One region of the Shewanella japonica genome, then DNA from elsewhere that is predicted to be linked to it. Evidence: predicted binding sites of a transcription regulator. Region 1 holds the regulator's gene; each other region holds the start of a gene.

Region 1 (7,589 bases):
TAACATTGTGGGTTCGAATCTGTTTAATATCCTAGCGGTACTTGCTATACCAGGATTGATTGCCCCAGGGGAAATAGATGCCAATGCTGCTGGCCGTGATTTTTACATGACACTTGGTACCAGTGCAGCCCTTGCTGTGCTCGTATTATCAAGTGGAGCGAAGAAACAATTAACTCGCTGGCATGGCGCCATATTATTAGTCGTCTTTATTGCGTACCAGATTGTCTTATTTCAATCTCAATAACGGGGCATAAAGATGGGTCACTCACCATTGTTAAAGACTCATTAGCATTGGAAAAAAACGAGAAACATATGATAAATCAAACACAGTTGCGTCAATGGGGTCGTCAAGTCATTGATATTGAAAAAACAGCGTTAGATAACTTATATCAGTACGTTGATTCAGATGCCTTTGGCCAAGCTTGTGAACTAATTTTGCAGTGCAAAGGTAAAGTGATTGTCATGGGCATGGGTAAATCAGGCCACATTGGCAATAAGATTTCAGCTACATTGGCCAGCACAGGAACGCCTGCATTTTTTGTTCACCCAGGCGAAGCAAGCCATGGTGACCTAGGTGCACTGGCTAAAAATGATATTATCTTAGCAATTTCTAACTCTGGTGAGTCGAGTGAAATTTTAACCTTGCTACCCGTTATTCAGCGCATGGGTGTTCCAGTGATTGCGATCACGGGTAAGCCTGAATCTAACATGGCGCGGTTATCTAAACTGCATCTTTGCATTGAAGTACCAGAAGAAGCTTGTCCATTAGGATTAGCGCCTACTTCAAGCACTACCGCAACCTTGGTAATGGGAGATGCCCTAGCCGTCGCATTATTGCAAGCCAGAGGCTTTACTCGTGATGATTTTGCATTATCACACCCAGGTGGATCATTAGGACGTAAACTCTTACTTAAAGTATCAGACGTCATGCATCATGGAAGCGATGTTCCGCAAGTTAATAGCCAGGTTTGCATCACAGAGTCACTATACGAAATATCCAATAAAGGACTAGGCATGACTGCCGTTATTGATGACAACCAACAGTTAGTCGGTATCTTCACCGATGGTGATTTACGCCGAGTGATTGATGCCGAAGTCAATTTACGCACCACGCCAATCTCACAAGTGATGACCCCTAATTGCATTACCATCAGAGCTGATATTTTAGCAGCACAGGCCTTACAAGTGATGGATGAAAAAAGTATCAACGGCTTAATTGTTGTTGATGAAAATCAACGCCCAATTGGCGCACTTAATATGCTTGATATGGTAAAAGCAGGAGTCATTTAATATGTCGAATAGTCAAGTTCATCAAGGATTATATGGCCCTGTATCAGACGATATTTGGCAACGCGCTAAAAAAATCAAACTCCTGATCTGTGATGTTGATGGGGTCTTTTCTGACGGGCGTATATATTTAAGTAACGCAGGCGAAGAGCTGAAAGCTTTCCATACCCGTGATGGTTACGGTATTCGATCGATTTTAACTAGCGGTATCAGTGTTGCCGTTATCACAGGCCGAAAGTCTGCCATTGTCGAAAATCGAATGACGGCGCTAGGTGTTAGCCATATCTATCAAGGGGTAGACGATAAGCTCACACCATTTAAAGAGTTACTCAGTATTTATAATGTAACGCCAGATGAAGTTGCCTATATCGGTGATGACATGGTTGATTTACCCGTTATGAAAGAAGTGGGCTTAGCTGTTTGCGTAGCAGATGGTCACCCATACGTAAAACAACATTGCCAAATGATCACTCGCATTAATGGCGGTAACGGTGCTTTACGTGAGTTAACTGATTTACTGCTTGTTAGCCAAGACAAGTTCGAAACCGCCCACGGAATGAGCATATGAGCCGTACCACCCTCGCTATTCTCGGCTTCTTTGGTGCAGCATTAGTTTTATACTGGCAAGTGCAAGTGAAGCGTAGTCAAATGGAAGCCAATAAGCTTCCCGATCCCGCGCGTCCAGAATTCATCGCTAATGACTTGCGAAGCACAGAATTTAACGAGCAAGGATTAGTACAAAGCCGGGTGTCAGCAAAACACATGGAACACTTTCAGCAAACCAATGAAACCCTATTCACTGAGCCTGTATACCTTATCTATCCAGAAAACGGCGAAGCTGAGTGGCAATTAACCGCTGAATTAGGCAAGCTTAATAAAGAAACCGGTAAAGTGGTGCTAGAAAAAAATGTTATTATTGATGCAATAAACATCAATGAACCAGTACAATCGCTAACCACAAGTATGCTTGCGTTAGATTTAAATACCATGATCATGACGTCTGATCGACAGATTAATGTCTCAGGACAAGATTTTAAAATACAAGGCTTAGGCCTTTATGCTGATTTAAATGCCGAAGAGTTAGAGCTTTTAAGTCAGGTAGAAGGAACATATGAAGCAAAGTAAAACACTGACATTTTCACTCAATAAGCTTATGAAAACAGACTTTATTAGAAAAAGTATTCTTGGTATGAGCCTAATGGGATTGAGCTTAGTGACAGTCACCGGCGTTCATGCCAAAGAAGGTGATTTACAACAAGAGCTTAAAGTTGCTGCCGTCAGCCAAAAAGCAGATATTAAAAATAACCAAGTGATTTTCTTCGGCCCAGTGAATGTGACGCAAGGCACCATTAATATTAATGCCGATCAATTACGTGCATTCAGTGAAGAGTCGGGTGGCAAAAAAACCATGATTGCGACAGGTAATCCAGCCACATTCTCACAAGAACTCGATGATGGCCGTATCGGTACCGCAAGTGCAAACGAAATAAAATATGAGCTTTCGACCAGTATTTTAACCTTAAAAGGCAATGCAAAACTTGACCAGGCAGGCAGTCAGGTTACTGGTAATCTCATTAGCTATAATATTGATAAACAGCAACTGATCGCTGAAAGCACAGGTGAAGGAAAAGACAGAGTTATCACTATTTTTCAACCAGAAAATTACCCTGACTTGAATAAAGAAAACGAAGAACTTGATAACTCAGACGAAGCGCCGTTAGAAAATAATGATTCGCTTGATAACCCAGATGCTGATACGACTGACAATGTACCTAGCAATGTAACTGAGAATCAAACAGTGACTCCTGAGGCAAATGCTGTTGAAACTAACACTGACGCCCTCCTTGAATCAGTCACCCCTCAAGAATCTGATATTCAAAACTCAACCAATGCAGACATAACGACCCCTGCGGCAGAGCAAAAGCAATAATGACACAAATTACCTTAACAGCTGAGAACTTAGCAAAAAGCTATAAAAGCCGCCAAGTTGTCAAAAACGTTAGCCTAACCGTTAAAACGGGTCAGATTGTTGGTCTTTTAGGGCCAAATGGTGCAGGTAAAACCACAACCTTTTATATGGTTGTTGGCTTAGTCAAAAGCGATAAAGGTCGTATTTTGATTGATTCTGACGACTTGACTGCAGACCCAATGCATTTACGTGCTCGTAAAGGTATTGGTTACTTACCTCAAGAAGCCAGTATTTTTAGAAAACTCACTGTGCACGATAACATCATGGCGGTGCTGCAAACCCGTAAAACCTTATCGAGTGAGCAACGAATCGAAGAGTTAGAGCACTTATTAGAAGAGTTCAATATTACCCATATTCGTGACAGCCAAGGTATGGCTCTATCAGGTGGTGAACGTCGACGTGTAGAAATAGCACGCGCTTTAGCCGCCAATCCTAAGTTTATTTTATTAGATGAACCATTTGCGGGTGTTGATCCTATCTCAGTGATAGATATTAAGAAAATTATTCAACAACTAAAAAATCGTGGTCTTGGAGTATTGATTACTGACCATAATGTCCGTGAAACACTTGATGTATGTGAGCGTGCGTATATTGTCAGCCACGGAGATTTAATTGCTGAAGGTACGCCTGCTGAGATCTTAGACAATCAGCAAGTCAGGTCAGTATACTTAGGTGAGCAATTCAAGCTATAGTTAGCATTCTTTAGTGTACAAGCATGGCATTTTCGCGGCCAACCAGTCCCACTTTTTAGCGTTATACACTAGACTCAAAACTTAACGCTAATTTTTGGCAAAGTAGAACCCAAGTTCGGTTAAAGTCTAGCTAACACTTACAAAGGTGCTAGACCCATAACATTGTAGTCGCGATGATGAAATTCAATTAGGGATAAGCGGTAAATGAAAGCCTCACTCCAACTTAAAATGGGTCAACACCTGACAATGACCCCGCAGTTGCAACAAGCCATTCGCTTATTGCAACTTTCCTCTTTGGAGCTACAGCAAGAAATTCAGCAAGCACTTGACTCAAATCCTCTTCTTGAGCTTGAGGATGAGTTTGCCAAAGCAAAAGAACCAGTCAAAGACAATGCTCAGCAAACTGACACCGATTTTAGCGATAACAGCCAAGTCAGCGTAGAAAAAGACACCTCATCAGTCGATACAACAGAGTCACTTACGAAAGAGTCCATGCCTGAAGACTTACCAATGGATACCACTTGGGATGAAGTCTACACCGCCTCTCCTAACTCAGGTTCTGGCGCTGTAAGCCGTGATGACGATATGCCATTTCAAGGTGAAACGACTGAAGGTTTATACGAACATTTAGAATGGCAAAAAAACTTAACCCCATTTTCTGAAAATGACCTCGCCATTGCGACAGCCATCATCGACGCAATTGATGATAGAGGTTACTTAACCCAATCAACAGAAGATATTCTCGATGCACTCGGTCTTGAGGATATTGAACTTGATGAGGTTGAAGCCGTATTAAAGCGTGTACAACATTTTGATCCAGTGGGCGTCGCTGCAAGAAATTTAAGCGAATGTTTGATGATTCAATTGGGACAATACCCAAGCGAAATCCCTTGCATAGAAAATGTAAAATTACTGATATCTGAACACCTAGATTTAATAGCAGGTCGTGATTTCAGATTACTAATGCGTAAAACCAAGCTTAAAGAAGATGATTTACGCGAAGCGATTCAATTTATCCAAACACTGAACCCTCGCCCAGGGTTACAAATTACTCCAATCAAAGATGAGTACGTCATCCCAGATGTCACAGTGTTTAAAAAGAATGGCCGTTGGGTCGTAGAATTAAACCCAGATAATATGCCTAAAATAGGCGTAAATCAGCAATATGCCGCCATGGCAAAAGGCTCAGCCAATCAAGCTGACAGCCAATTCATTCGCGGTCACTTACAAGAAGCCAAATGGTTTATTAAAAGTATTGAAAGCCGCAATGAAACCCTGTTAAAAGTGGCAAATTGTATTGTTCAATTCCAGCAAGGTTTCTTTGAGTTCGGCGAAGAAGCCATGAAGCCTATGGTTTTAAATGATATTGCCGAAGCGGTAGAGATGCATGAATCGACCATCTCACGGGTTACAACTCAAAAATATATGCACACCCCTCGCGGCCTTTTTGAACTAAAATACTTCTTCTCTAGCCACGTAAGTACCGATGATGGCGGAGAGTGTTCATCTACAGCAATCAGAGCCTTTATCAAAAAGCTGGTCGCTGCAGAAAACCAGAAAAAGCCACTTAGCGATAGTAAAATGGCGACGCTACTGGCTGAACAAGGGATCAATGTTGCTCGGCGTACGATCGCCAAATATCGTGAAGCAATGCTCATCCCTCCCTCAAACCAACGCAAAAGCTTATAAGCCTTTGTTATTGGAGGATGATCTATGCAAATTAACCTGACTGGACACCATATCGAAATTACTCAATCTTTACGTGAGTATGTGCAAACTAAGTTTTCAAAGCTTGAACGTCACTTCGAACAGATCAATAATGTTCACGTTGTGCTCAATGTACAAAAGTTACAACAGATTGCCGAAGCTAAATTGCACCTCAAAGGAGGTGAAGTTTTTGCCGTATCTCAAAACGCAGATATGTATGTCGCAATTGACGCCCTGATAGACAAATTAGACCGTCAGGTAATTAAACACAAAGAGAAGTTAATTAAACACTAACGATGGAACTTCGCACCATCCTGCAGCCGGCGTGCACTACCTGTGCCACTCCGGGCAGTAAGAAAAAGGTACTGGAACTTATCAGCAATTTAATGGCTGACCAGTACCCTACTCTATCTTCACAAGCTATTTTCGAAAGTTTAATAGCACGTGAAAAAATGGGTAGCACAGGTATCGGCAATGGCATTGCGATTCCACATGGGCGTTTAGACGACATTGAATCGCCGATCGCTATTTTGATCAAATGTGAAGAAGCTATCGACTTTGATGCTATTGATAAGAAGCCAGTAGACATTTTATTTGCCTTATTGGTTCCTTCTGAGCAATGTCAGCAACACTTAAGCACGTTATCAAGTATGGCTGAGAAATTAAGCGATAAACTCATCCTTAAAAGACTTCGAAAGAGTCATGACGCTACAGAACTGTATCAGGTTATTACTGCATGAAACTTGTCATCGTATCAGGACGATCGGGCTCAGGTAAGTCAGTTGCTTTAAGAGTGTTAGAGGATTTAGGTTATTACTGTGTTGATAATCTGCCTCTCCCACTGATTGGCAGCCTACTAGAGCAGCTAAAAGGAAATAATGAACTTGTCGCCATCAGTGTTGATGTGCGTAATATCGAAGAGCAAGGCAAAGTATTAGAGCAGCAAATTGCTTTGTTGTCCGACGATACCACGATCATTAGTTTATTTTTAAATGCCAATGATCAAGTACTGCTTAAACGATACAGTGAAACACGTCGATTACACCCGCTGTCAAAAAATCAAATCTCATTACAAGAAGCGATTCAACTTGAAGGTCGATTGCTCGAACCAATCGCCAAAATGGTTGATCACTACATCGACACATCTCAGCTGAATATTTACGATTTGAGCGATCAAGTCCGACAAATTCTTATGGGCAGTGTTGATAAAGAATTAGTCATTCACTTTGAATCATTTGGATTCAAGCACGGTATGCCTACTGAAGCCGACTTTATGTTTGATGTCCGCTTTTTGCCAAACCCACATTGGGAGCCTGAGTTAAGACCATTAACGGGTCTTGATCAACCAGTACAAGAATTCTTAGGCAGACAACCCCTAGTCAATAAGTTCATCTGGCAGATTGAGAATTTATTTGATACTTGGATGCCGCACCTTGAGCGCAATAATCGCAGTTACCTTACCATCGCGATTGGCTGCACAGGTGGACAGCATCGCTCAGTTTATATTGCAGATCAACTCACACAGCGCTTCAGTAACAGTAAACACCAAGTTAGCGCTCGCCACCGAGAGCTCAACCTGTGACGATGAATATCTCCAGAGAAATCACCATCAGTAATAAACTTGGGCTTCATGCTCGAGCGGCAACAAAATTAGCTATATTGGCTACGGAATTTAAAGCCAGCATTACCTTGATTCAAGGTGACAAACAAGCCAGCGCAGCGAGTGTGTTAGGTTTATTAATGCTAGAAAGTGGTATAGGAAAAGTGATTACTGTTCAGGCTGAAGGCCCTGATGCACAGCAAGCACTAGATGCGGTTTGCCAACTGATTAACGACAAATTTGACGAAGAAAGCTAATCCTTTTATATGGTTTAACGCTTTCAGGCTAACTCGTTGCTAGTTATCACTTACTAGCAAAACATTGAAATTTACGA
Region 2 (7,589 bases), 2.2 Mb from region 1:
ATCCACAAGTTAGGCTTAGCGGAAGTCGCTCGTATTCATGACGAAATGCGTGCAATTATGAAAAAGGTGAAATTTGACGGTGACTTGCAAGAGTTTATGGCCTTCATGCGTGATGATGATCAGTTTTACTACCCTGATACTGCAGAAGGTAAAACTCGCTACATGACTGAAGCTAAAGAACTTATCGACAACATGGAGTCACGCCTTGATGAAGTCTTTAACATCAAACCAAAAGCTAAACTAATCGTAAAACAAGTCGAAGCCTTCCGTGAGAAGTCAGCAGGTAAAGCGTTTTATGATGCACCTGCACCTGATGGCTCTCGCCCTGGTACCTACTACGCAAACTTATACGATATGAAGGCCATGCCAACTTATCAAATGGAAGCATTGGCTTACCATGAAGGTATTCCTGGTCACCATATGCAAATCGCTATTGCTCAAGAACTAGAAGGCATTCCGAAGTTCAGAAAATACGGTGGCTATACTGCATATATCGAAGGTTGGGGCTTATATACTGAGTACTTCCCTAAAGAAATGGGCTTGTATGCCGATCCTTACTCTGACTTTGGTCGCTTAGCAATGGAATTATGGCGAGCTTGTCGTTTAGTCGTTGATACGGGTATTCACTCTAAAAAGTGGACGCGTGAACAAGGTATTCAATACTATGTGGACAATACACCTAATGCGGAATCTGACGCTATCAAAATGGTAGAACGCCATATTGTAATGCCAGGACAAGCAACGGCATACAAAGTTGGTATGATAAAAATTCTAGAGCTACGTGAAGATGCTAAAAAGCAATTGGGTGATAAATTTGATATTCGCCAATTCCACACACTGATCCTAGAAAATGGCCCTGTACCGCTAGATGTATTAGAAGCGAAAGTAACTGACTGGGTAAATGCCAGTAAGTAACAACTCGCTGACTGCTTTCTTTCAAGACAAAAAAGCCACTGATATCAGTGGCTTTTTTATATTATCTAATTCACATTCAAGCCGTTGGCTGAATAAAAAAATAGCTTTATATTCTGGGTTAGGAATATAGGAAGAATCTAGTCACTCAATCTCACATTAGCAGCTAATGTAACAAAGTAAGACTATTTGAAATCAACACCCTAACACTGTAGCTAGGTTATTTTAGATAAAAATAACCCCAGCACAAAGTCTGGGGTAAACCAATATAAACTAGGATGATGGTTTCAAAGCCGGCATTGTTCTAATTTTAAAACCGTTGCCAGCAGTGATTCAAAACTTGCGAAGTTGCTGGTTTGCACATTTTGATGAAAAGGGGTCATTTCTCAACAAGATGCGTGACTCAAACCATTCCGAATCAACTGAAATCTATTGTATTGATTTAAGAACATAGTTCAAGTCGTACCGTTTAAATTGTTTTAGCTACAAAACAAAAAACACACTGTACATTTTTCAAACACAAACAATTAACCACCTGTTTTTTTAATGAAAAATAAAAAAGCCGCACAATAATGAGCGGCTTTATTTTAAATTTCGAACAATGTTTCCATATATTCTTACGTAATTTAACCCTTATATGCGTATTTATTTACGTAATTTGTATAAGTGATCAAATTTAGCATCCCAGTATGGCGTGCTACCAATGTGCCCCTTAATAAAGTCAATGAATGCGCTGACTTTTGGTGCAAGATGTTTACGACGAGGGTAAACCGCTTGAAGTGGTAAGTTATTGGTTAACTGCCAATCAGGTAGTAAAGGAACTAAAGTCCCTTGCTCAATTTCATCTTCCATGAGGTAACTTGCAAGATACGCAATGCCTAAGCCGCTGACAGCGGCGGATTTAAGTGCAGGTGCATTATCAACACGGAAGTTACCAGAAACACCGATCTCACAGTAATCTTCAGCTTTCTTGAACTGCCACATACTGTGTTCATGCCACTCACCTTGATATACAAGACAGTTATGATCAACTAACTGTTCTGGGCGAGAAATTGTGCCATGTTGAGCAATATACTCAGGTGATGCAGCTAAAAGGAACTGACACTTCATTAAAGGACGTGCCACCATGCCCAAAGGTAATTGCTCAGACATAGTTAATAGTAAATCTAACCCTTCGCTGACCACGTCAACCTTATGATCCAATAAGCTAACCTGTAGCTCTAACTCAGGGTGTTTAGCCATAAACTCAGGTAATGCAGGGATAATATGCATAGTACCGAACGACTGCGAAATACCTACTTTCAATACACCACGAGTAGCATCATTAAGATTGTGCACACTCGCCACGGCTTGCTCTGCATCTCTTAGCAGCTCTTCACCTTGGATATAAAGTAAGTTCCCGGCCTCAGTAAGACTCAAACTACGTGTAGTACGTTGAATAAGTTGAACCCCAAGTTTATGTTCAAGATCAGCAACCTGAGTACTTACTTTGGATTTAGATATACTCAGTCTTCTCGCTGCAGCGCTGAAACTACCAGCACGGGCAACATGAGTAAAAATAGCAATAGGTTCTAACAGTTCTAACATTGGAGTCGCCTTACGCTGTTTACGACATTAAAAATAGTTTTTGGTATGCAAATAACTGTAACTTGCCCGAAACAAAACTGAGCAAAAATCAGTCAGGAATGCAGTGTAAAAATAATACACAGAACACCAAAAAAGAAATTAAATACAGATAATCCGTTATCTTGAATAACCAACCAAAACTAAAACAATAAGTTAATAGGTTAGCAATTCAGTTTTATAATTTTAGGAGTATACCAAAAAAACTATAAATGGCTCTATATTTATAATATACAATTTTTTTATCAGAACAAATAATTAGTTTCTTAGAAATGTCGTTGAATAAGGGGATTAAGCGGATTAATAACGAAAAAGCCCCTGCAAAAGGTTGCAGGGGAAGGTCAGGTACATTTTAACAATGCTATAAATTGAACAATCAAGATAATGAATAATTACCGCTAAAGAATAGGTAATTGTTATTACCTTAAGCTTCACTCAAGCTTAAAGAGTCACTCAAAGTAAATTACTCATATAACTCGTGATCTAATGTTGCTAATTGGTAATCAGACAACTGAGGGATAGACTGGCGCATCTCACCTTCTATAATCATAAGTTCTTCAAAGTCTTCACAAATCTTTTCAGCTTTCGCTTCGATAGCCTCTGATTGCTCAGCAACTTGTAACTCAATATCCTCGCCCATTTTTTCCATTTTCTTTCCGAACGAGTCCATTTTCTCTTCGAAACTACCGCCTTCTGAAGACATCATTTCAGCACCAAGGGCCATCATAAAGCTGCCCATAGAATTTTCTATCATCGCTTCCATTTCTTTCTCGAAGTCTTCATTAAATGCTTGCTCAATTGATGATTCAGTCGCTCCTAGATAGAATTTATCGCCTTGCTGATAAGCAGCTTCATCCAAGCGGCTTTGAATGCCTGCTAACATTTCATCAAGCTTAGCCCCTGTCGCATCACCAAAAATTGGCGTAAGCGCTAAACTCACAGCATCGGTGGCAAGTACGACGACTTCATTAACGAGATCGATAATTTCTGGAACTTGCTTAGATAAGCCTTCAGAATAATCTGACACTAAGTTTTGTTGCTTAGCGTTAAGTTTAATTTTATTACCTTCAACAAATAATTCGCCCATTTCGACACGATATAACTCTTGGCCTTTTTCACTAACGAGTAGTTTTTTCGGTTCTACTGTCACATCATAATTTAAGGTTACATTGCATTGCTGATCTTCAATTGACAGTTTAGCCATTGCAGGGTTGAAGGCGCCAGCTGTAAAAATTAATCCTGATAATGCAATGCCTTTAAGTAACCCTGTGTTGGTATAATTTAACGTTTTCATTAGCCATTTCCTTGCTGTTAAACAAATACAATCTTTCACGACTAGACTGCATTTTTAATAATAAGTGAACCCAAACTCTATTAAGTGACTTAGCGCCAGTTAAAGAACGCTTTACTTAATCCATATAAAGCATACAGCGTGCCAAAATATATAAATCATTAGATTTCAAGTGGTTAAGAAAATGTTATAGCAACAAATTAGGCGGAATTGCTAAAAAAGTTTACTCAGTTTGCGTGAAATTAACCATAAAGTGGTTTATTTCACACATTAATAATATAAGTTCATCAGCGCTTTTCTGCGCCGATAGCAGAATATAGATAGCCTAATTAGAGCAGGTTATAATTCAGCCTTCTTGGCTGAAGGTTTTGAAACCTAAAGTATTGAAACTGAAAGTATTGAGACTGAAAGTATTGAAGAGGAAAGACTTGAAATACGACGTATTGAAGTAAAAAAGCATTAAGCCGCTTTTAAAATATCGAGCGGCCTAGAGATTGCGAAAGGTGTTCTAGCATGTGTGTGCCAGCGAGTGAGTTGCCATTTTGATCAAGTTCAGGTGACCAAACACAAATGGACATGTCTCCAGGAATTACAGCAATGATGCCACCGCCTACGCCACTTTTACCCGGCATACCAACTCGATAGGCAAACTCCCCTGCACCATCATATAAACCTGATGTAGCAAGCAAAGCATTCAGCTGACGAGTTTGTACAGGTGTAATCAACTGATGACCTTGTAAGGTTTTCCCTCGATTAGCTAAATAGAACATCGCTTTTGATAAATCCGCGCAGTTCATTTTTAATGAACAGTAATGAAAGCAACTTTTTAATACCGTATCAACATTACCTTCGAAATTTCCAAAAGACTTCATTAAGTAAGCAATAGAGGCATTTCTAGCGCTGAATTTGAACTCAGAGTTAGCCACATTCTTGTCAAAACAAATATGTGAGTTACCACTAAGCTTTCGTACTTCTTCCAACATACGATGCTTAGGGGCGCTTTGTCTTGCTTGAATTAAATCGGCAATCACTAAAGCACCGGCATTAATAAAGGGATTTCGAGGGATCCCGCGTTCTAATTCAACTTGTACAAGCGAATTAAAGGACTGACCCGAAGGTTCTTTACCTACTCGACACCAAATTCCATCTTCAGAATACAAACTCAACGCCAGAGTTAAACTAAATACTTTGGAGATACTTTGAATTGAAAATGGCTCAAGATAGTCGCCAGCGCCCACAGTTTGACCATCAGCTGTGGTGACTGCTATTGCAATTTTATTCGGATCGACATTACCCAATGCTGGTATGTAGTTTGCGACCTTCCCAGAACCAATAAGTGGCCGAACTTTGTCGACCACTTGTTCTAGCAATATTTGCTCAGGCATCGGCTATATTAGCCCCACCAGATATCATAAAGTGCACTAACTTCAAGTTGAGGCACTTTTTTCGATTCCCAAAATGCTTTCACAGCAGCAACGTCTTCTTCAGTACATTTACCGATTTGCTGCGTTGCAATAATACCTTCCCACATTTTATGACCGCCGCCATGGAAGCCTAATTTACGAGGCTCGATAACTTGATCGATAAACTCGTCAACAGCTTTATCAATATCCTCTTCAGAAATTGATTCTTCGAACGTCCAGTTGACATCAAAACCAAGTTCTTGGAACTCATCAACGCGTAACTTTTTACGTAAACGGCGAGTACGATTCTTAGCCATGTTTTTATCCTAGTTAGTATTAAATAAAGATATTGTTATAACAAGTTGAGGAATAAGCTTAGCTTACTCGCTCAAACATCAAGTCCCAAACACCATGACCTAAGCGATGGCCTCGAGCTTCAAATTTAGTTAATGGGCGATGTTCAGGACGCTCAACGACAGTATTAGTTGCTGACTGGTTTTTATAACCATCAGCAGCAGACATCACTTCTAGCATATGTTCACTGTAATTTTCCCAATCTGTCGCCATGTGGAAGACACCACCAACTTTAAGCTTACGACGGATTAGTTGAGCGAACTCAGCTTGTACGATACGGCGCTTATGATGACGTTTTTTGTGCCATGGGTCAGGGAAAAATAGTTGGACTCTCGCTAACGAACCATCAGCAATACTATTTTCTAATACTTCCATCGCATCATGATGATAAACACGTAAGTTAGTTACCCCAGCTTTACCAGCATCGACTAAACAAGCACCAACACCCGGTTTATGCACTTCGATACCAATATAGTTTAGTTCTGGCGCAGCGTTAGCCATCTCAACAAGTGATGCCCCCATACCAAAACCAATTTCTAACACTGTATCCGCGTCACGATTAAAAATCTCAGTAAGATTGATAGGTTCAGGGGTATAATCTAAGCCCATCGTTGGCCAATATGACTCAATGGCTTGTGCTTGACCTTTAGTCAGGCGCCCTTCTCTTAATACAAAACTTCTAATCTTACGAAGATATTTACCATCTTCGTTATATTCAGCGGTAGTAACGTCGCTCATTATTGCCTCATCAATTGGGTGCTATATAAAGTGGCCCAATGTGTCACTTCAAATCATAAAATAGTCAGTAAGTATATCGTAAAATGAGTATGACTAAACTACTTAAGCCACTTTGATAGCAAGATTCTTATCGTTATTTTGGCAATTTACATATATTGAACCACTAAAAATCACCTTAATGCTTCAACCCTCCATTTTAACGAGTATTTTGTTTCAGCAAATTACATGCTGACTTGTTTAAGCTAACCTTGCCATATACACTGCCTCGATGAAAAATGTTAACTCTTTTTCCGAGCGTATCATCGCTTGGTACGATATCAATGGCCGTAAATCCTTGCCATGGCAATTGAATAAAACCCCATATAGAGTATGGATTTCAGAGATCATGTTGCAGCAAACTCAAGTTGCTACCGTGATCCCGTATTACGAAAAGTTCATGTCTAGTTTTCCAACTATCGCTGACTTGGCTGCAGCAAGTGAAGATGATGTGCTTCACCATTGGACAGGCCTTGGCTATTACGCACGAGCAAGAAACCTTCACAAAGCGGCTAAAACAGTCTGTGAACAGTTCCAAGGGAAGTTTCCCGAAAACATAGACGATGTCATCGCACTTCCCGGTATTGGTCGCTCTACCGCTGGAGCAATTTTGTCACTTTCCCTTGGGCAACATCATTCCATTTTAGACGGTAACGTAAAGCGCGTTCTAGCAAGACATGGAGCCATAGAGGGATGGCCTGGTAAAAAGTCTGTTGAACAACAGCTTTGGACGCTTACCGATAAACTGACACCCAAAAAAGAGATACGAAAATTTAATCAGGCAATGATGGATATAGGTTCTGCGGTTTGTACTCGCAGTAAACCTCAATGTGAACGCTGCCCTGTCGCTATTGATTGCCAAGCGCAGCTATCTGGCAGACAAACCGAATTCCCAGGGAAAAAACCTAAAAAGACGATACCGACCAAGTCAGCATTTATGTTGGTGCAACAGCATAAAGGCGAAGTTATACTTTTTAAAAGGCCGCCAACGGGTATTTGGGGAGGGTTATGGTGTTTCCCTCAGTTTGAGTCACAACAAGCTTTGCAAGATTATGTTTCTAAAGAATTTAGCGATAAAAACATTGACCATTGCGAACCTGAGTGGCTTGCTGGGTTTAGACACACATTTAGTCATTTTCATTTAGATATTCAACCCGTTTTAGTAAAGATTGAAACAGAGCAAAATAATCACCCATTTGAAAACACGACAATGGAACAAAACCAGACACTCT
Region 3 (7,589 bases), 800 kb from region 1:
TAGGCGTTCCACTTGCGCCAGTTTCGGTATACAAGTTTTGCCCTAATGGATCTAACCCTGATGGATTAATGAAATCGCTCATGGCTAACTGTCCAACAACTGTGCTTTCTGTCGCGCCAGATAATTTTACTGATACTTCACCTTCGGCAGAGACTGTAATTGAAGTTGCATCATCAGGTATGGTGATTGACGGTTGCACGACATAACCAGAACCTGGAGTCACAATCTGGCCATTTTCATCTAAGCTAAATTGACCATTTCGGGTATAAGCAGCGGTGCCATCAGGCATCTCGACCTCAAAAAATCCAGGGCCTTCAATCATTAAATCTAACGAGTTATCTGTGGTTAACATGTTACCTTGGGTGAACATTTTTTGAGTTGCCACGACCTTAGTACCGGCACCAATGTTCAAACCATTCGGCAGCTTAGTATTATCAGCACTTATACCACCAGCTTGATTGACTGTTTGATATAGCAAGTCTTCGAATACTGCACGGCTTTTTTTGTAACCTACGGTGCTCGCATTCGCCACGTTATTAGAAATAACTGCAATATCGGTTTGTTGGGCATCTAAGCCTGTTTTACTGATCCATAAAGCGGGATGCATAATTATTACTCCTAACTAACTCTCATTAAGGATGATGAAGCACGGTCTAGCTCTTCGGCATTTTTCATCATCTTCACTTGCATTTCGTATTGACGCTGGATATCAATTAACGCCACCATTTCTGAAACAGCGTTAACATTACTGCCTTCAACAGCCCCTGTTTCGATATTCACATTAGGATCGTTCGGCGCATTTAAGCCCGAAGTCAGCCTAAATAACCCATCTTCACCACGCATCATTTCTTCATTTGATGGATTAACTAATTTAATTCGTGCCACTTCTTCAACCACATCCGCAGTTGCACCCTGAGGTCTTACAGAAATAATGCCATCAGGCGAGATTTGAACTTTGTCGATTGGTAGCGGCAAAACTATCGGTCCAGCCTCTCCCATAACAGGGTTGCCTCGACCATTAGTTAATAAGCCTGTACTGTCAAAACTTAGACTACCGGAGCGGGTATACGCTTCGCCGCCATCAGCACCCTGCACTGCAATCCAACCTTTATCTTTAATCGCAATGTCTAAATCACGACCCGTAGTTTTAATTGGGCCTGAACTAAAATTTTGCCCAGGGCTTTCAGTCATAGAAAAGACACGTGTCGGTAAGCCTTCCCCAAACGCTTGCATAGAGCGAGCTTGAGCCAAATCAGCTTTAAAACCATCGGTATTCGCATTGGCTAAATTATTGGCACGAACAGCCAAAGCATTCATATTTTGCTTTGCCCCACTCATGGCAACATACAGTAATTTGTCCATCTGCCGCTCCGTCAAACTTTTTACATAACTAAAGATATAACTAGAACTAGCAATGAGTGTGCCAATATATAAATTGTGAATAGAGAATGGCTAACTAAATGAAATGTATTTGAAAAGCAGGAAGTGAAAAGAAAAACAATAAGAGGCAAAAAATGAAAAGGCAAAGAGTTGCCGTTGCGGCAACTCTTTGTCAAAACAAGTCAAACTTATCGAATTTGAAGAATCGACTGATTTAACGTGTTATTCACTTCAAGTGTACGAGAGTTCGCTTGGAAGTTACGTTGTGCAGAAATCAAATCCACTAACTCAGTGGTCAAATCGACGTTAGATTGTTCAAGCGCCGATGAACGAATACTACCAAAGGTACCACTATTTGCTTCACCTGCTAGCGCTGGACCAGAATCCAAGCTGGCTTTCCAAGAAGTATTACCCACTTGAGTTAAACCTTGCTCGTTAGCAAAACGAACCAAAGCAACTCGAGCTAATGGTTCAGTCGAACCGTTACTGTAACTTGCTGTCACTAAGCCATCTTCGCCAATACCTACGTTAGTCAAACGACCGACGGTGGTACCATCTTGAGTTAACTCAGTCACTTCAAATGGAGATGCATATTGAGTTGGATTATTAAATCCAACGGTAACTTTTTGACTACCATCAGCGCCAGGGCCTAATACGTTAGCACCATTAACACCCAGCTCAACCGTTTCAACTACCGCAGGATCTGAGCCTGTATATGCGCCCGCATCATTGAACTTTAATACCGAGCCTTTCCAGCCCGATGCATTTTCAGCAAATCTTGTCGTATCAGCAACACCGTCACCAGTCGTATCAGCGCCGTATGAACCACCATTTGCTTGGTCAAGGTCAACTTGTTTGCCATCTACAGCATAGAATGCAACCCAATTACTTTCACCGGTATAAGCCCCTTCTGTCGGCTTAACAAAATAGGTGGTCATAATGTGCGATTCACCAAGTGAGTCATAAATCGTCACTGAAGTCGATTTATTAAACGTGTCAGGATCGTTGGGATCAAAGTTAGCAGGATCTAATGGCGTTTCACCCACATCAAGGTTCATCTGTAGGCCAATATTCTCAGTTTTCACTGGGCTACCTGCCGTATCAGGGATCTTAATTGGTTGAGTCGTCGTTAAACTAACCGAGGTAGAGTTACCGTCAGCATCAACAGGGAACCCTTGTAAATAGTTACCAGCAGAATCAGTCATGTAACTTTCTGAGTTAACTTTAAATGCGCCAGCACGAGTGAATGCGTGATCTTGAACTCCCACACCTGATGATGTCACAAAGAAACCACCGCCACTTATCGCCATATCTAAAGAGTTACTAGTAAACTGTAAACTACCTTGCTGAAATTGCTGTGCAACCTGTGTCGTTGTCGCACCGCCACCGACAGCAGTTTTGCTGTTAGAGAAAATTGAATTAGCATATACGTCAGCAAACTCGGCACGAGATTCTTTAAAGCCTACGGTGTTAACGTTAGCAATGTTATTCGCAGTGGTATTGAGATCTTTTTGAGCTGCAGAAATACCACTCAAAGCAATGTTAAACGACATAATTCACCCCTTTCCTACTCATTCTGTTTGTTTTACTGACTGCCACAGCTGCCAGCTTTAAATTTGATAAGCTAATTAACTTTCAGTGACAGCTAAGACATCTGACAACTGAATACCACCAATACCACGTAGGTTTAATATTGCTCCTGTTGTGGTGTTACCCAGTGACACGCTCGTCACATGCGCATAGGTCGATACTGCTAAATCTTCTGATTTTCCATCAATTTTGCCGTTCGCTTTTATCGCGTAATTGCCTTCAGGAGCTGGGTCGCCATTTTTATCTAGCCCATCCCATGACACATCAATGTTACCGCCAGCAGAGCCGTCAACTTCAAAGGTTTTAATGACTTGGCCACTTTCGTCTTCAATACTGACTGTTATCGTATCGATAGAAGTTGGTGTACTAATCACGCCATTGACTTCTGGACTATCTGACGATATGTGCCCCGTATCAGACGGAATTAACACTTTACGGCCTACTAAACTTGAAGCCTGCAACGCCTGACTCGAACTCGTTAAGTTATTTAAGTTGAGAATTTCTTCATTCAACTTGGCAATACCGTCAACGGTTGAGAATGATGCCATTTGCGAAATCATTTGATCGTTTTCAACAGGCTTAAACGGATCTTGCATTGATAACTGTTGACTCAATAAAGCAAAGAAATCTGATTGAGTCAGCTCCTGGCTATTAGGTTCAGGTGTTTCTGGCTCTCCTTGTAAGGCCACACTGTCTAAAAATGCATTCCCTGTACTGGCTGTTTCTTGTGTATTGGATGCAATACCAGTACTACTAGCAGATTGAGTCTGTGGTAAAGACTGACTGCTGTAAGGATTAATGAGGCTCATCTTTTACCCCCCACAAAATTCATATTACTTACCCATACGAAGTGTTTGTTGCAGCATTGATTTTGCCGCATCAGCCACTTGGACATTCATTTGATAAGAACGAGATGCTGAAATCATATCCGCCATCTCTTCCATCACATTGACATTCGGTTTGTAAATAAAGCCGTCACCATCAGCCATAGGATGATCAGGAGAAAACTCCTTTAATAACGGTTTATCACTTTCAACAATGCCCTTAACACTGACACTGTGAGAACTATTTTGCTCATGGCTTGCTTTGGCCATTTCAGCTTCAAAAATCGGATGACGAGCCTTATAAGTTTGATCAACACTACTGGAAACTGAATCAGCATTGGCAATGTTACTGGCGGTAGTATTAAGTCGCACTGATTGTGCTGACATACCAGAACCCGACACATTAAAAATATTAAATAGACTCATGATTAATCACCTCTAATAGCTTTACGCATGCCTGAGAACTTGCTTTCAAGAAAGCCCAGTGACATTTGATATTCCAAGGAGTTCTGCATAAAGGCCGCTTGTTCTTGTTGAGAATCAACGGTGTTGCCATCACCTGTATCTGGTTGATTAGGCACTCTAAACTTTACATTTTCCTGGCTTAACGCTTTCAAGTCGAAATGTTTGTCAGTTGTTTGACTCATCTGTAATCCACTTTGCTTAGCGCGTGCGCTGTTCATTGCTGCAGCAAAGTCGACATCTCGAGCTTTATAACCTGGCGTATTAGCATTGGCGATGTTGCTGGATAGCACTTCAGCCCGTTGTGCACGTATGCCCAAAGAGTATTGATGTATACCTAAACCATTTTCAAAATTAATCGCCATAAAATTGCCTCCGCCAGCTAACTGACAGAATTAAAGCAAAGCTTATGCCAAAAAAATTAGATTATTAGAAATGAAATGATAAAAATGAAAATGCCAACGAACGCTGGCATTAATAAATAAAAATATTCAACTATTACAACTAATTATAGCTAACTCTTCTTCTGGTAATATATACCAGGGTTGCACCTAACCATATTGAACTCGTCCGTTAATCCCGAGATAGACTCTGACGCCCCTAAAAACAAAATACCGTTAGGGTTTAAAGCGGCAGCAAATTGCCGCAATATTTTTGCTTTTGCCTCTGGGGCAAAATAAATCAGAACATTACGGCAAAAAATAATATCAAACTTTCCTAAAAGGCTATAACTTTCAAGAAGATTGTGTGCCCTAAAGTTTACCAAACGCTTCACATTATCTTTTACTTTCATGTTACCGGAAGGCAAAGGATCAAAAAATTGGCGCTTACGCTCAGGTGATAACCCTCTAGCTAGGGCTAAACTATCGTATTCAGCATTTTTACAACGCTCAAGCATTGACGGAGATAAATCTGTCGCTTGAATGGTTGCATTACCAGGTAATGCGCCTGGTTTACGTTGCTGGTATTCCAAAATCGTCATCGCGAGTGAATAAGGCTCTTGCCCTGAAGAACAAGCAGCAGACCAAATTTTTAACGGTCTTCCTAAGCGACTGTATTCAGGTAATAACGCATTATTGAGCAACTCGAACGGATATTTGTCCCTAAACCACAAGGTCTCATTCGTTGTCATTGCATCAATGACTTCCGCCCTTAAATGCCTTTCCGTTGGCTTCATCGACCTTTTAACCACTTCTGATAATGACGGCAAATCATATTTACCCATCAAAGGAGCTAATCGGCTTCTTACTAAATATTGCTTGTTGTCACCTAATACAATGCCGCTGTGCTGTTCTAAAAAGAGCTTAAACTGATTATATTCTGCTTCAGCGAGTGATTTATTCGTCACATTTACATCCTATTATAAGAAATGACACTAGCGTCACTTCAGAGTGAACAGGTTACTTTTATTAACTTATCACGACTATCGACAAGCACAACGTATTGCTCACAATAACTGTCTGACTATCTATTTAATCATAGTCAGACTTATCAATATTGCTTATAAAATTAGGTGTTTATTTACAGCAGATGCTAATTCATCTGGATTAAACTTGGCGATAAAGTCATTGGCACCCACTTTCTCAACCATTGCTTGGTTAAATACACCACTAAGAGATGTATGAAGTACCACTTTAATGTCTTTCAACTTAGGATCGTCTCTAATTTCAGCCGTTAAGGTGTAACCATCCATTTCTGGCATTTCGATATCCGAAATAATCAAAGGAATTTCGTCAGCAACATTATCCATCTCAGTCGCAATCGCTTTAAGCTTTTCTAGCGCATCTTTACCATCAATGGCGGTATCAATTTGCAAATTAAGCGACTCAAGCGAACGAATAATTTGTTTACGCGCCACTGCAGAATCATCAATGACCATGATGTGATAATGCTGGTCACGATCAATGGTTAACGCTTCATTAGCTTCTTCACTGATTTCAGTCTTAACAGGTGATATCTCGTCTAAGATTTTTTCAACATCTAAAATCTCAACCAATTCACCTTCGATTTCAGTTACCGCAGTTAAATAAGAGTTACGCCCAGCCCCTTGTGGTGGTGGCATAATCGATTCCCAGTTCATATTGATAATACGTTCAACTGAACTGACTAGGAACCCTTGAATGCTTCGGTTGTATTCAGCAATGATAATAAAACAATTCTCTGTCGATGTAAGAGGACGCCCACCTGTTGCAGCACTCAAATCAATCACAGAGATGGTTGAACCACGGATATGGGCAATACCTTTAATCAGCGGACTCAAACGAGGTAATGTCGTTAACGGAGGACATTGCAGCACCTCTTTTACTTTAAATACGTTAATGCCAAAACGCTGACGTCCATTCAACTTAAATAGTAACAACTCTAATCTGTTTTGACCTACAAGCTGCGTACGTTTATTAACTGACTCAAGAATACTCGACATAACCCTGCCTTGTTTTATTTATACTGCCCCTAAGGACTTTATTACTTATGACTTAAAGCGACCATAAGCCATATTTGTCAAATTGTAGCATACGCTGCAATTATTTATGTCGCGATGACTATCGCATTTAGGTAATAGGCATACTTATTGCTTATTTAAACCGTATCGGTGTTTACAAGCGAAAAAAGTCAAACTTATGACTCTTTATTTACCCGATAACCATTTATCCAAAATCAAAGCGTTGTTAGCTTAACTTAAAAGTATAGAGGTATTCTGGCCACCACCGCTAGAAACAAGATATGAAGAAAAACACATTACTGTTATTGCTCATTCTTTGCATTCATTTACCGGTTTTTGCCAGTGAACAAAGCACTATTACCTATACTTTATCGACCATCACCGAGCTAGCTAAAGAGACAGTTGCAAAAAAAATTGCAACCAGTCCAAATGCTAACCCCAATGCGAAAGTGAATATCATTCCCCAAAGCTTAGAAGGAAGGTTAACGCCACCCGCTTGTTACCCTCCTCTTTCTGTTGCTATGGCAAGCGACCGACCGATTAATCGAACCAATACCGTTAAAATTAGCTGCATCAGCCCAGACTACGATTACCCTTGGCAAATGTATTTATCGGTTAAAGTCGAAGTCATGTATCCCGTCGTCACCGCAATTGGCATCATTGAAAAAGGTGAACTCATCACTCCTGAAGCCATCGAAATTAATTACGTTGACCAACACAGTATCCGAGGACAGTTTTTCTCAGACACAAGCAACATAATCGGCACCCGCTCTAAAAGACGTGTCGCAGCTAAAGCCCCATTGCTGAATAATAACCTATGTTTTGTCTGTAAGGGGGATTCGGTATCCATTTACGCAAAAACAAATAGCTTTGAAATAAAAACAGCTGGTGAA
Region 4 (7,589 bases), 800 kb from region 1:
CTAATAAAGAATCTATATTAATGAGTAAATTGAATCAAGTTTATTTGATTTAATTTTGACTATATGCAGTTGCTACTTATTTGCTGCAAGAAACCAACGGTAAATGGTTTGAAACCCTTGCTAATCGCTTGTGAAAGGGTGATGCATTGTGTTGGCAAAATCATTAATTGATGGAAATAGGCGTTCCGTAGCTTGCTTTGGATTTGTGAAAGATTTCTTTGCATATAAGCTAAGAGCAAACTCTTTACGTTGGCGGTTTTTGCTGTGCCTAGTGTTTTGCCCTTTTATTGAATGACTTTGAGCTGTTTCAATGATGCCTTTCTCAATGTTTATGTCTGTTTGCAATGATTGATAGCTTTCATTTTTATCTATGAATTGCTGCTGCAAAAAAAGCTTAAACAGGTAATGTGAGTTTTTTGTCAGTCCAGCAATTTGGCAAGTCATAGCTGCGTGCAGCAGTTCATCAGTTTCTTGGGATACGGTATTTTTAAAAACTGATAACCCAGAAACGCCAGCACCTTCTAGAGCCTCAAAAAGTGAAGGTGAATTACCGAATACTCTGAGTTCGTTAATATCATCACAAGGTTCAGCATTTGAAAACTGTTCAAACATTTCAGTAAACACATTGATTAACTGTGACTGTTCGTCTGCCAAAGTCTGTTGGCTGTTATCTATTTGGGCTAAAGCTTTAGCCAATGTTTCTTCGGTTGTATCTTCTGGAAGGTTTTCTTTTAATCCTGAAGGTTTTGAAGATAATGATTCGAGGGTGATAAATTTTTTCAATAAATCTTGATTATCAACAGTGCTATTTTCTTTAGAGGTAAGAATTGCTAACAGTTGTTCTTTTTGTTCAGCAGGCATTTCACTAAACATTTTGTTAAGCGATTCATCTGTGACTTTATTGTGATTAATACTTGATGAGGTGTCATCCATCACGTTCAATTTCCATATTCTTGTTTGATACAAAACTATTAGAAATAGGGCGAAAAGTCCATAATTGAAGTGAATGCTTTAAAACTGGGGTTATTCGAAATAGTTATAATAAGAAGTGGTAAAAAACTTTTTCTGTGGTGACACAGGGGTGACACAGGATTGTACGTAAGAAGATAAGATATTGATTAGTATAATAAAATAGGCTTATTTGGTCTCCCCACAAGGACTCGAACCCTGATCGATCGCTTAGGAGGCGACTGCTCTATCCTGTTGAGCTATAGGGAGACAGGGCAATTATACAAGCTTTTAATATGATTAAAAGGCTTCAAATTTAAATGCTTAATAGTTAAGCAGTTGAGTTAGTTGACCTTTAATCGTCAACTAACGCGTAGTTTCAACATCATAGACTTTTAAGATGCATTACCTGTTGCTAACTGATTTAGGTAGTTTCTAGCGGTGACATTATCAGGATTGATTTGCATCACATTATCGAAAGCTGATTTAGCTCCTTCGATTTGCCCAAGCCCTGCTAAAAAGACGCCGAGTTTAATCAATGTACTTTCGTCAGTAGGGTATTTGTCTAAATAATTTAAATACAAATCCAATGCTTGCTGGTTTTTACCTTGTAAGGACAATATGTGGGCATGCTGAGGGTAATATTCGTCACTGTACTGAGCCAAAGAGGTTATTGTTTCTTCTGCTAAGTCAATTTTGTGTAATTTAAGCGCAAGCAATAACTGCTGCTTTAATTCGACTTCAGTTCTGCTTGTGGGTTCAATTTCCAGTAACGCAGCTAAAGCTGCATCAAAGTTATTTTCTAAAAAATGTACATAATGCAACGCGAGATGGAATAACCTATGTGCAAACTTATCATTGGCAATTAATGGCTCTATATTGTTAGTGAGTAGTGTTAAACCATCGATATTCTTATGTTGTTTCAAATCTAGAATTTTGGCTAATGTATTGTCTAAATTTTGGTTCTTTTTCTTCATCGAAAAGTATGGATGAGCAAAGCTTGTGAGTTGATCTTGATAGCTGTCACTTGCTGATTTTAGTTTGGATTTTTCTTCTAGTGTCAAAGAGCTAGCGACTGTGTTGTTGAACATCGCTTGAAAAATATTGACTCGTCCCGGTTGGTTGTGCTTTTTCCAGCCTTCGGTAATCAATTCTATTGATGGTGTGTCGCTTATTTCTTCACGTCTTAATTTGACAATATCTAGCGCGGTCTCTGTTAACTCTTGAAGCTGTTCAGTAATGATTTGATAAGCACTATAGTACAAATGAGTCATTGAATTCATTTGTTTAAAGGACCAATCCTGAGTCTTCTTTGTTGTCAGAAATTGCGTAAACTCAAAATATCCGAATACCTTTATCGACATATTATATTTTGGAAATTTCTTATTTATTTTTTGCTCAATTTTATCGATTTCACTCGCTTTAGCTTGAAACGCTGCAGAGTGCTGTTTCAACTTTTTAGCTTCATTATTAATGTGTAAGGCTTTGATAGCCAGCTTGCTTATAGCTTTAAAAGCCTCGTTAGCAGCAGATAATTCAGTTTGAATACGTTGTAATTTTTCTTGTTTGTTTTCACTAGCTGATGGAACCATTTCGAGTAACTGACTTGGACTGCAATCAGCTGAAACAATTGAAACTTGTTCTTTTGGTATATGGGTAATACCTTGAATTTTAGCTGCATTTATAGATAGGTTAACGATTTCAACATTAGGGTAAGTCTCAGCTTCTTCTTTTAGCGCGAGTGCTGCATGTATCAGTTGAATTGGCGTTTCAGCAATGCTACCAGAGTAGGTTTCTACCCACTCATGAATAATACTATTATTACTTCCGGCACTGGCTTCAACGCTTCCTTTTGCATGAGTGACGCCTGCAGAGGGGTGACATAAATCAACGCCGCTTAAAAGCACTTGTTTAAAGCCCATTTCAATTGCCACTCTGATAGCACTATTGGTTACCGTAGGACCAATGGTAAGAATGTTGTTAGTTTCTTCCCATGGGAACCGATTGCCTAAGAACAATGATTTTCCATTCCACTGAGCAATGATTCTATGATTGACATGATGTGAGTTAATAAACAGGCTTTCATTTGCGAGGCCCATCATATCGCGGTTAACCTCAAAACTTGTATCTTGAGGATCTACTGAAACAATAATATGAGCTGGGATCCCAGCAGCAGACAACTTTGATGCGAACCTTGATACGGTAAGAATGAAAAACTGTTCATAATTAGCTTTAATCCAATCAATATGTTCATCAAGTGATGGGCCACCACCAATCACTATTGCAGTTTTACCTGCAAATTTATTTTTCAATATCGAAGCTGGTTGGTTATTTTCGACAACATTGAAAAATTGTTCTACAAAAAATGACTTTTGAGTAAAATTTGCTTTATGTGAGGTGGTTTGTTGTTTTATTAATTTATAAATTTGGCTGTAGTAGCCTGAATATTCTTCAACCACGCCTGTAGAGGCGGCTAATGAGAGTGTAATGGCGATTTGATCTTTTATAAGGAATAAATCATCTTCGCCCGATTCTATATGTTCATTAAGTTCTTCAAGACTTAGCACTTTAAGGTAGTGTTGCTGCTCCTCTGGTATATCAATATTTAACATCGACATGACTTCTGGTAGCTCTACAAAAATGTATTTACTTCCTGCTACCTGTGGAGACTCAAGAATATAATTAACCAATAAGCCAGAATCGAGACCTAGAATGACGTGTAATGTATCTTCCTTAAAAATATCGTGTTTATACTTCTTTTTAAAAGCGGTTATAGAGTCTTCTTTTTCAAAGGTATTCCTGTTGATGCAGGGCAAGTAGTACTCATCAAATTGACTAATGGCGAACTGATTATTAAAAACTGATTGTGATGTAGCCATTGTAAGTAAAACCTTCTTGTCTATTGGTATATGTTTTATCGATTCACGTTCACTGATTTTTAAATCTTAATCACAATATCTTGGATCTGTATGTTGCCAGAGCTTTCAATACCTTCTAGTAAGGCTGTGGCGCTTTCTTCTGAAACTTGTTCTATTGTGACCGTGGCTCTATTTTTAGTTGCAACAGCTCGCATTAAATTCACTCTATCAGGAATGTTTTGTTGTAACACGATTTGGAAGTTATCACCCATTTTGACGTTATTTCGACGGCCTAAATTAATGATGATTCTATTACCTTGCTTAGCAACGATTTGACCGAGTAAAGGTCGACAATTTAGTAAATTATCAATATCTTGAGTGCTTTGTTGTAAAAGCTGATTCATAGTTTGACCATAAGTTGAGCCCCAAAACCGTTGGGTTGAAGGTGACACGGTTTCATCTCGTTCAAAATCCCACTCAGCTTCTGCTTGATAGTCTTTGCTCCACACTTTTTCACCACTAATGCCTTGGAACATGGTAAACCGTAAATTAATTTGTCTTAAAGGTGTCTCATCCCATAATCCAAATAAAGAACTCGAGTATGGCTCGGTTGAAATATCCAGGATTTCCGGTTGTAAGATATATTGGCTGTCGGTTATTTCGCCAAGCCAGCTTGGTATGCGTTGGCCTTTGAAGTTGATGAGTTGGTTGTTATGGTCAAGCTTCTCCTCGGCGTGCATACGAGCAAAACTGTAGTCAGAGCCATTATTTAATAAATTGCCAAACTGCTGTGATAAAGCTTGTTCAAAGTTAGCAAGTTGTCCGTATCGAAGTTGTGAGCGGTCACGCATGATGGCTTGGGGGATCATTATTGCCGCTTTTAATTGTTGGCTGTGGCATTGCTGTGCTTGGGGTTTAGATTCAAGATTGAGCCGCAACATAACCGTGATATCTGATGCGCTGATGATTTCAGACACGAGTTCAATATCGTTAGCTTGACCCATGCGTTTTATTTGAAATGCATCTTGAGTTAAGTTGCCCTGATTAATACTTTGCTGGCTATTAAAGTTCACACCCGCTTTTAAGCTGGCATAGTTTAATGCTTGATTAATCGCATCCTCGCGGGCTTTATCTATATTGCCGTCAATAATTTTGGCTTTTCCTGACACTTCAACTCTTTGCGCTAATACAGAGTGACTGAAACAAGCTGATAGAATAACCAGCATGATAATCGTCAAATATTTAGAGCTAACGTTTGGCATGTTCATGTTCGCTTTTCACAATATCGAAGAAAAAGGGTGCCAACTCTATGACGGTTTAGCACGACTTAAATTAATTATCATAATAAAAGCAAAAACCATGCCTGTATGAGCTTTTAGCAGTGAACAGATGGAGATAAATTCTTTATTTCAAGGTAAAGGTTTTGAATGTGTGGTCGATACACTATCTATAGTGTGTTTAATGTGTGCTCTGATTGGACCTAAAGCCTGTTAGTGGCAACATTACTGAACCTAACATCACATCAATGCTGAGACGTCATTGTAATAAGGAATAAGCCATGAGCCGTTTAATCATTTTTCCCATTGCGTTGCTAGCGGCTGCTTGCGCTAGCGAGCCGCCTGTGTCGACAAATGAGTTAGCTTATGTAGAAAAGCCTACTGAAACTAGCTTTTGGTTTAGTGATGAACCTGAAGTGCAGCCTGCGCCTTTACAATATGACATTACTAAAGCCGGTCTAGCCCCTAAATCACATGTGAATATATTGGCTGAAAAAGTCGTAAATGAATTGGTATTACAAAATGACAGTTTACGCTCTGACCAACCTTTACTTGTAACCACTCCGGTTAATACCAGTGATTACAGCAAAACGGATGCTTTAGGCTTACAGTTACAGCAAGGTTTTGTTGCCGCTTTTCATAGTCATGAATTTAACTTGGTCGATTTAAACGTGGCGAATGCATTACGTTCAACTGAGCAGGGCGAGTTTATTTTAAGTCGAGATTGGAAGTTACTTCCGTCTGACTTGCCTGTTTCTCATGTTGTCGTTTCGACTATGGATACCACACCAATGGGCTTAGTTCTTAATGCAAGAATTGTGAATGTGACTAATAATCGGGTGGTGTCAGCAGTACAAACTTTTGTGAATATGAATAGTTTACCTGGCTATTTATCACCTTCAAATCAAGTCATTTTTCAAGATGGATTGCTTTTCCGCCATGAAGCGTCTGGTCAAGGTAATGCCGTAGTATTGGGAGCAAAATTATGAATAAGTTAGTGGTTCTATTGGTTTCATTATTGGCAATCTCGATAAGTGGTTGTGCAAGTAATGATAAATATGTGCAATGGGAAACAGAAGCGCCAGATCAGTTCCCTAAGTTAACTGCAATTGGTTATGCGCCTTTAGCGACTCAGCCTGCGAAAGAGCAGTCACATAAAGTTCTAATGGCCATGCAAGCGTCAAAAATCGCGGCATATCGAGAATTAGCAGAGCAGGTATATGGTCAACAGATTGATGCTCATAGTCAAATGAGCGACTGGATGCTCAATAACGAAACCGTTTCTGCCAATGTGTCAGGAATGATTAAAGGCGCGAAAGTAGTAAAAAGCTATCCTGCGGGTGATATGTATGTGACTGAGTTAGAGCTGGATTTTGCTCAGGTGTGGGATCTTTATCAGCAACAAAACCGCCCCCGTCGTGTAAAAGAAGTGACATACTTTTAATGTAAATTTCGACAGATATAAAAACCGCCAATAAAGGCGGTTTTTTTATGTTGGTCATTAGCGATGCTGTTTTGCCATTGGAGAGATTGCAGTTGACCTAGGATGAACTGTCTACATGGCTTAAATCGATATTAGCTTAACTTAGGCTTTGAGGTTTTGGCCCAAAGATGAAATTGTCGACGTTCGGCCTTTGTCGTTATAAGTTAAACTGGTGGCATTTCTACTCATTTGCATGGCTTGAGAAAAGCGATTTAAGCTCGCAATATTCAGTTCGATTAAGCTAGCATTTTGATTATTGATGTCTTTACACTCTTCGAGAATGGTTTTAGCTTCAGCGACTTTCTCAATGAGTTTAGGCTCTGAATTGAGCAAAGATTTATCAGGATGATTAGCTAATTTCTCATCATTTTGTTGAAGCGTATTCAAACACTCCACTTTTTCGCGTGCAAGTGCTAACAAGGTGTCGGCATCTTGATCTGCTAAGGCCTGCTTTTCTGCAGATACAAGTTTTTTCAGCGACGACAAAGTGCCGTGCTGAAAAGATAACAGCTGTAGTAATTCATTCATAATTTACTCTTTATAAAAACCCACATCATAACGACAAGGCGTAATGCGATGATGATTGTTTATCCAAGAGCAGGTATGACGCTACTCTTGGTCGAAATTTAGTCCGCTCATGTCAGCTTCAAAGCTTGCAATATTCGCCGCTAATTTTTCAGGGTCGACTTTATAACGTCCCTCTGAAATGGCTGACTTTATTGCATCAACTTTGCTTTGATCAATTTCAGGTAAAGATGCCATGTTAGTTTGGGCTCCTTGCAGCTGCTGTGCTTGCGAGGTAATGCTGACCGAATCACTTTTAATAGGTGCAGCCTGTTGCCCAGCTGACTCGGCAGCTTTTGGGGCAGCACCTGAGTCACGATTAGTACGCAACTGAGTGTGTGATGCTGTTTTAAGATTGTTAATATCAATTGCCATTTTAGGCTCCAGCGTAATTTATGGTTTTCCTAACAGGCTATCGACCTTGTTGGAAAAAACTTTAGGAATATTTTACATCCTAAC

Evidence for each region. Region 1 encodes sigma-54, which starts transcription at its own class of promoters, with help from an activator protein. Its sites were predicted from a motif close to GTTGGCACGNNNNTNGNNT; they were not measured.
Region 2: the regulator sigma-54 is predicted to act here: its motif matches at 3,957-3,975, upstream of SJ2017_RS06695 (YggN family protein).
Region 3: the regulator sigma-54 is predicted to act here: its motif matches at 4,655-4,673, upstream of flgB (flagellar basal body rod protein FlgB).
Region 4: the regulator sigma-54 is predicted to act here: its motif matches at 5,155-5,173, upstream of SJ2017_RS15095 (flagellar assembly protein T N-terminal domain-containing protein).

Annotation. Positions count from the first base shown of each region.
Region 1 is NZ_CP020472.1:4,294,567-4,302,155, forward strand. It holds gene SJ2017_RS18420 (calcium/sodium antiporter) at 1-244, shown strand, start outside; gene SJ2017_RS18425 (KpsF/GutQ family sugar-phosphate isomerase) at 313-1,290, shown strand; gene kdsC (3-deoxy-manno-octulosonate-8-phosphatase KdsC) at 1,292-1,855, shown strand; gene lptC (LPS export ABC transporter periplasmic protein LptC) at 1,852-2,412, shown strand; partial or broken gene lptA (lipopolysaccharide transport periplasmic protein LptA) at 2,477-3,022, shown strand; gene lptB (LPS export ABC transporter ATP-binding protein) at 3,217-3,948, shown strand; gene SJ2017_RS18450 (RNA polymerase factor sigma-54) at 4,153-5,637, shown strand; gene hpf (ribosome hibernation promoting factor) at 5,662-5,949, shown strand; gene ptsN (PTS IIA-like nitrogen regulatory protein PtsN) at 5,952-6,395, shown strand; gene rapZ (RNase adapter RapZ) at 6,392-7,237, shown strand; gene SJ2017_RS18470 (HPr family phosphocarrier protein) at 7,240-7,512, shown strand.
Region 2 is NZ_CP020472.1:1,546,093-1,553,681, reverse strand. It holds gene SJ2017_RS06705 (DUF885 domain-containing protein) at 1-915, shown strand, start outside; gene SJ2017_RS06700 (LysR family transcriptional regulator) at 1,558-2,499, opposite strand; gene SJ2017_RS06695 (YggN family protein) at 2,999-3,829, opposite strand; gene glsB (glutaminase B) at 4,297-5,211, opposite strand; gene SJ2017_RS06685 (50S ribosome-binding protein YggL) at 5,220-5,546, opposite strand; gene trmB (tRNA (guanosine(46)-N7)-methyltransferase TrmB) at 5,605-6,321, opposite strand; gene mutY (A/G-specific adenine glycosylase) at 6,590-7,589, shown strand, end outside.
Region 3 is NZ_CP020472.1:3,490,101-3,497,689, forward strand. It holds gene flgG (flagellar basal-body rod protein FlgG) at 1-607, opposite strand, end outside; gene flgF (flagellar basal-body rod protein FlgF) at 619-1,362, opposite strand; gene flgE (flagellar hook protein FlgE) at 1,569-2,933, opposite strand; gene flgD (flagellar hook assembly protein FlgD) at 3,009-3,779, opposite strand; gene flgC (flagellar basal body rod protein FlgC) at 3,804-4,220, opposite strand; gene flgB (flagellar basal body rod protein FlgB) at 4,223-4,621, opposite strand; gene SJ2017_RS15060 (CheR family methyltransferase) at 4,771-5,604, opposite strand; gene SJ2017_RS15065 (chemotaxis protein CheV) at 5,758-6,678, opposite strand; gene flgA (flagellar basal body P-ring formation chaperone FlgA) at 6,978-7,589, shown strand, end outside.
Region 4 is NZ_CP020472.1:3,497,789-3,505,377, reverse strand. It holds gene SJ2017_RS15110 (hypothetical protein) at 121-933, opposite strand; tRNA gene SJ2017_RS15105 (tRNA-Arg) at 1,143-1,218, opposite strand; gene SJ2017_RS15100 (6-hydroxymethylpterin diphosphokinase MptE-like protein) at 1,344-3,827, opposite strand; gene SJ2017_RS15095 (flagellar assembly protein T N-terminal domain-containing protein) at 3,887-5,068, opposite strand; gene SJ2017_RS15090 (FlgO family outer membrane protein) at 5,365-6,072, shown strand; gene SJ2017_RS15085 (LPP20 family lipoprotein) at 6,069-6,527, shown strand; gene SJ2017_RS15080 (flagella synthesis protein FlgN) at 6,669-7,094, opposite strand; gene flgM (flagellar biosynthesis anti-sigma factor FlgM) at 7,176-7,505, opposite strand; gene flgA (flagellar basal body P-ring formation chaperone FlgA) at 7,578-7,589, opposite strand, start outside.